2 linked regions of the Stappia indica genome follow. The protein of the gene in region 1 binds, or shares a complex with, the protein of each later gene. Links are inferred from orthologs where the notes say so. Each region holds a gene or a part of one and is shown in the gene's direction. Other genes may lie near its edges.

Evidence for each region. The genes of interacting proteins can lie anywhere in the genome.
Region 2: the proteins of GH266_RS03110 (region 1) and eno are in contact, whole or in part, in a solved structure (PDB 2FYM), measured with the Escherichia coli proteins. The link is inferred for Stappia indica from one-to-one orthologs.

The regions. Positions count from the first base shown.
Region 1 is NZ_CP046908.1:680,745-684,027, forward strand. What follows is about bases 31-3,244. They hold GH266_RS03110 (Rne/Rng family ribonuclease), read left to right. Parts: upstream 31-383; coding sequence 384-3,044; downstream 3,045-3,244. UniProt on the Escherichia coli protein: Endoribonuclease that plays a central role in RNA processing and decay. Required for the maturation of 5S and 16S rRNAs and the majority of tRNAs. Also involved in the degradation of most mRNAs.
Region 2 is NZ_CP046908.1:159,854-162,880, forward strand. The notes cover bases 1-2,958. They hold eno (phosphopyruvate hydratase), read left to right. Parts: upstream 1-821; coding sequence 822-2,096; downstream 2,097-2,958. Other genes in these bases: kdsA (3-deoxy-8-phosphooctulonate synthase), read left to right, coding at 1-724; GH266_RS00815 (STAS-like domain-containing protein), read right to left, coding at 2,213-2,958. Outside these bases: more of GH266_RS00815, read right to left, coding at 2,959-3,027. UniProt on the Escherichia coli protein: Catalyzes the reversible conversion of 2-phosphoglycerate (2-PG) into phosphoenolpyruvate (PEP). It is essential for the degradation of carbohydrates via glycolysis.

The DNA.
Region 1 (3,283 bases):
AGGCGCATGAAGCGTCCGGCTGCGTTCAGCGCATCCGGCGTACGATGGCGGCAAGGCTGGCCGGAGCCCCCCCGTCTCGACTTGCCACCGAGGCCGCCTCAGCGCCCGGAACGCAAGTCGGCAGGACTGACACATCCGGCCCGCCGCGAGGCAGTGGCCGCCGCAACATGGCTTACTGGGCGCTGCAATGAACCAATGCGCGAAGACGATCCACAACGGACACGAGGCCGCCGTCACCGGCGTCGCCGGGTCCGGACGGATCGCCGCGCGGTGCAGCACCCCTTCGTCTTTCATCACACCGCAGAACAGAACGACCGCCTTCGCGCGGATCCGGACGAGCGTGACAAGCCGCCCGGGCGCGACGGTCGTGGAGACACCCATCAATGGCAAACAAGATGCTTATCGATGCCGCGCACCCGGAGGAGACCCGGGTCGTCGTGGTGCGCGGAAACAGGGTCGAGGAATTTGATTTCGAGGCCGCGAACCGCAAGCAGCTTCGCGGCAACATCTATCTGGCCAAGGTAACGCGCGTCGAGCCGTCGCTGCAGGCCGCCTTCGTCGACTACGGCGGCAATCGTCACGGCTTCCTGGCCTTCGGCGAGATCCATCCCGACTACTACCAGATCCCGATGGCCGACCGTCAGGCGCTCATCGAAGAGGAGGAAGCGGAGGCCGCCCGCGCCGACGAGGACGAGCGTCCCTCGCGCCGCAAGAGCAGGACCGCCAAGCCCGCCGAGCAGGAGAACGGCGACGCCGTCTCGTCCGACGATCACGAGAACGGCGAAGACGACGTCGAGTCGGTCGGCGCGGAAGACGCGCTGGAGGAGCTGCCCCAGCGCGCCCGCAAGCACCGCAAGCAGTACAAGATCCAGGAAGTGATCAAGCGCCGGCAAGTGCTCCTGGTGCAGGTCGTCAAGGAAGAGCGCGGCAACAAGGGCGCTGCTCTGACCACCTACCTGTCGCTGGCCGGCCGCTATTCGGTGCTGATGCCGAACACCGCCCGTGGCGGCGGCATCTCGCGCAAGATCACCACCCCGACCGACCGCAAGCGTCTGAAGAAGATCGCTTCCGAGCTGGAAGTGCCGCAGGGCATGGGCGTGATCCTGCGCACCGCCGGCGCCAGCCGCACCAAGGCCGAGATCAAGCGCGATTTCGAGTACCTGATGCGGCTCTGGGAGAACGTGCGCGACCTGACGCTGCAATCGTCGGCGCCCTACCTCGTCTATGAGGAGGGCTCGCTGATCAAGCGCTCGATCCGCGACCTCTACAACAAGGACATCGACCAGGTCCTGGTGGCCGGCGACGAAGGCTATCGCGAAGCCAAGGACTTCATGCGCATGCTCATGCCGAGCCATGCCAAGAACGTCCAGCCCTACAAGGACGCGACGCCGGTTTTCTCGCGCTTCATGGTCGAGAGCCAGCTCGACGCCATGTTCTCGCCGCAGGTGACGCTGAAGTCGGGCGGCTACATCGTCATCAACCAGACCGAGGCGCTGGTTGCCATCGACGTCAACTCCGGAAAGTCGACGCGCGAACACAATATCGAGGACACCGCCGTCCAGACGAACCTGGAAGCGGCGGAGGAAGTGGCGCGCCAGCTGAGGCTGCGCGACCTTGCCGGCCTGATCGTGATCGACTTCATCGACATGGAGGAGAACAAGAACAATCGGGCCGTCGAGCGCAAGCTGAAGGACTGCCTGAAGAACGACCGGGCCCGCATCCAGGTCGGCCGCATCTCGCATTTCGGCCTTCTGGAGATGTCGCGCCAGCGCATCCGCACCGGCGTCCTGGAAAGCTCCATGACCCCCTGCCCGCACTGCCACGGCACGGGCATGATCCGCTCGGTGGAATCGGTGGCGCTGCATGTGCTGCGCTCGCTTGAGGACCACCTGCTGAAGGGCGCGACGCACAATCTGATCGTCCGCACGACGACCGAGGCGGCGCTCTACATCCTGAACCAGAAGCGCGGCCACCTCGCCGACCTGGAGGCCCGCTTCGGCCTCGAGGTGACGGTGCAGGCCGGCCACATGGACAGCGGCCAGCACTATGTGCTGGAGCGCGGCGAGCCGATCGAGGCGCGCCCGGACGCGGCCCCGCGCATGATCCAGCCCTCCACCGTAATGCCGATGTCGGTGGAAGAGGACGAAGAGATCGACGAAGTCGAGATCGAGGTCGAAGAGGACGAGGAGGAGACCCCGCGCGGCTCCTCCGCCCGCGACCGCGACGAGGGCGACGACGAGAATGGCGGGCGCAAGCGCCGCCGCCGCCGCCGTCGCCGGCGTCCGGGCTCCGACGACGACCAGCCGCAGCAGGCTCGCCAGGCCGACGCCGATGAAGGCGACGAGGACGGCGAGAGCGAGAGCGACGGCGAAGGCGAGACCAGCGCCGCCGGCCGCCAGGAAGAGGGCGACGAGGACGAGCGCTCGCGCCGCAAGCGCCGCCGTGGCCGCCGGGGCGGTCGCCGCAGCCGCCGCGATGGCGAGGGCGAGAACGGCGAGAACGAAAACGGCGATGCGCCTGCGCAGGCCTCCGAAGGCGGCGAGAGCGATGCCGAGACCGGGGCTGATGCCGGAGCCGATGCCGGGACCGGGGATAGCGTGAGCGAGCCCGCAGGCGCCGAGACGGCTGCCGAGGAGACGGCGGGCGCGGACGAGGCTGTGGCCGAAGCCGCGAGCGAGACGGCTTCCGAGGCTCCCGCCGAGACGGACGAGCCGGCGGCAGAGGCTGACGAAGCTGTGGCCGAGACCGTGGCCGAGGAACCTGCAACGCAGGCCGAGGCACCGGCGGAAGAGCCGGCCGAGCCGGTCGCGGCCGCTGCCGAAGCTGCTGAAGAGACGGGCGAAACCGTGGCCGAAGAGGCTCCGGTGGAGGCTGTCGCAGAAGAGGCTTCCGAGCCTGCCGAGCCCGAGGCGCCAGCCCAGCCGGCAGCTCCGAGCGAGCCTGTCGTGGTGCGCGAGACCGTCTCCAAGGACGGCAGCACCGAGGAGACCGACCCGGACGGCCCGAAGCGGTCCGGCTGGTGGCAGCGCCGCAGCTTCTTCTGATCTTCCATCCATGACATGACGACGGCGCCCGGGGATATCCGGGCGCCGTTTTCGTTTTGCGGAATTTTGGAAAATTTCGAGACGGATTTTGCAAAATCCCGTCTCGAAATCGGCAAAAATCGAGACGCGCCCGCAAAATCGGCCAGGCGGGCGGAACCGGCCGCCTGCGGGGACAAGTCGGAACCGACGCGCGCCGAAAAGCCCCCTCTCTCGCCTCGCCGCCGACGGCACTATCCCCG
Region 2 (3,027 bases), 520 kb from region 1 along the record:
GGTGAAGGAAATCGCCGACGACCTCGGCATTTCCGTCGTCTTCAAGGCCTCGTTCGACAAGGCCAACCGCACCTCCATCGCCGCCTCGCGCGGCGTCGGCCTCAATGAAGCTTTGCCAGTCTTCGCCGAGATCCGCGAGACTTACGGCATGCCGGTGCTGACCGACATTCACTCCGCCGACCAGTGCGCCCCGGTGGCCGAGGTCGTCGACGTGCTGCAGATCCCGGCCTTCCTCTGCCGCCAGACCGACCTGCTGGTCGCCGCCGCGAAGACCGGCGCGATCATCAACGTCAAGAAGGGCCAGTTCCTCGCCCCCTGGGACATGAAGAACGTGCTCGCCAAGATCGTCGAGACCGGCAATCCCAACGTGCTCCTGACCGAGCGCGGCGCCTCCTTCGGCTACAACACCCTTGTGTCCGACATGCGCGCGCTGCCGATCATGGCGCAGACCGGCGCGCCGGTCGTCTTCGACGCGACCCACTCGGTGCAGCAGCCGGGCGGGCAGGGCACTTCCTCGGGCGGCGACCGCACCATGGTGGCGGTGCTGGCGCGCGCGGCCGTGGCCGTCGGCGTTGCCGGCGTCTTCATCGAGACTCACCCGGACCCGGACAACACCATTTCCTCCGACGGGCCGAACATGATCGCGCTCAAGGACCTGAAGGAGCTGCTCGCCGACCTGATGGCCTTCGACCGCATTGCCAAGTCGCGCCCGCGCGGCATCTGACACTGCCTTTTCCTTGTCGCCCGGCTCGGCTAGGAACAGCCGGACGGGGACAAGTCTGACCACCCTTTTGGAAAGTCCCACCCGCAGGGAGACGAGAATGACCGCAATTGTCGACATCACCGCCCGCGAGATCCTCGACAGCCGGGGCAACCCGACCGTCGAGGTCGACGTGTATCTGGAAGACGGCGCCTTCGGGCGGGCCGCCGTGCCCTCCGGCGCCTCGACCGGCGCGCATGAGGCGGTGGAGCTGCGCGACGGCGGCGCCCGCTACCTCGGCAAGGGCGTGCAGAAGGCGGTCGACGCGGTCAACACCGAGATCTTCGACGCCATCGGCGGCCTGGATGCGGAAGACCAGATCAAGATCGACGAGGCGATGATCGCCCTCGACGGCACGCCGAACAAGGCGCGCCTCGGAGCCAACGCCATCCTCGGCGTGTCGCTGGCCGTCGCCCGCGCCGCGGCCCAGTCGGCCGGCCTGCCGCTCTACCGCTATGTGGGCGGGGCCGGCGCGCGCCTGCTGCCCGTGCCGATGATGAACATCATCAACGGCGGCGCCCATGCGGACAACCCGATCGACGTGCAGGAATTCATGATCATGCCGGTCGGCGCCGACACGCTGGCCGATGCCGTGCGCATGGGCGCGGAGGTCTTCCACACCCTGAAGAAGGGCCTGAAGGACGCCGGCCACAACACCAATGTCGGCGACGAGGGTGGCTTTGCCCCGAACCTCGCCTCGACCGAGGACGCACTCGGCTTCATCATGAAGTCCATCGAGAAGGCCGGCTACCGCCCGGGCGAGGACATCTGCCTCGCGCTCGACGCCGCCTCCACGGAGTTCTTCAAGGACGGCAAGTATCACCTCGACGGCGAGGGCAAGGTGCTCGGCCCGGACGAGATGGCCGCCTATCTCGCCGATTTCGTCGGCCGCTACCCGATCATCTCCATCGAGGACGGCATGGCCGAGGACGACTGGGCCGGCTGGAAGGCGCTGACCGATCTGGTCGGCTCCAAGTGCCAGCTCGTCGGCGACGATCTCTTCGTCACCAATTCGGTGCGCCTGCGCGAAGGCATCAAGAAGGGCGTCGCCAACTCGATCCTGGTCAAGGTCAACCAGATCGGCACCCTGACGGAGACGCTGGACGCGGTCGACACCGCGCACAAGGCGGCCTACACCGCCGTCATGTCGCACCGTTCGGGCGAGACCGAGGACAGCACCATCGCCGACCTCGCCGTCGCCACCAATTGCGGGCAGATCAAGACCGGCTCGCTGGCCCGTTCCGACCGGCTCGCCAAGTACAACCAGCTCATCCGCATCGAGGAAGAACTGGGCGAGCAGGCCCGCTACGCCGGCCGCAGCATCCTGAAGGGCTGATCGGGCCCTTACGCCTCAACGCCTGAAACAATGAAACCCGGTGCGCTCCCCGCGCACCGGATTTTGTTTGAGGGTAACTTAAGATAATTGCTAGAACATCAAAATAACCCAGTTTTCTAGCTAGCCGATTGTATCATTCTCTTGGCTATGGCGCGATCTATAACGGCCCTTATTGAACTATCGACGTTCTGAAATTTAATTCTTGACATAAATGTGAGCGGTCCGAGTAAGACAAACAACCTGCCAAATACCTCATCGGCAAAGCTGCTTGATATTATAGTTATATCTGTAAAATCTACAAGTATTTCTTTATCATTTTCTGATCTTATTAGATTTTCTATATGCAGTCTCGCGCCAATTCCCGCTTCGCGAGATCCAAAATATTTGCACTCTCGTGACATGGAAAAGATATAAGCCTCCCTATCCCCTAATTCATGCTGCCTCTCAAGGTAATCAAATCCTGGTTCATGAATTTTCTCTTTGAACATAAGTGCGTTCTCGATCAGCTTTTCATCTCCGCATTCAACGCGGCAAATTACTGCTGTGCCGGGGTACAGTCTTGTTCCGGATACAGTCTTGACACGGCCAGTTCCCTCAGCACTTAATATCGCTTTGCCAGATATTAGTTCAAATTTTCCGTGGGAGAGCGTAGCGACACGAAAAGCGCCATAAAGTCCATTACCTTGATTTGTTGCGGGATTCCTAGTCACGCCCTCCTTAATTGCTCTCTCCAGAGCTTTTCTGTCGTCTTTTTCTCCCAGTGATCTTTTGATGCCAATTCCTGCGTCTGCCACTACAAACTCGATAATCTCACGGTTCTCGGATTTGATGGTACTTGCTTGTATAACTCCTCCAGTAGGGGAGTTGGCGTGATTTAATACATTATCTGTAATCTCGTTTACAGACCATTCCAAGGCAGCTATTTGTCGCC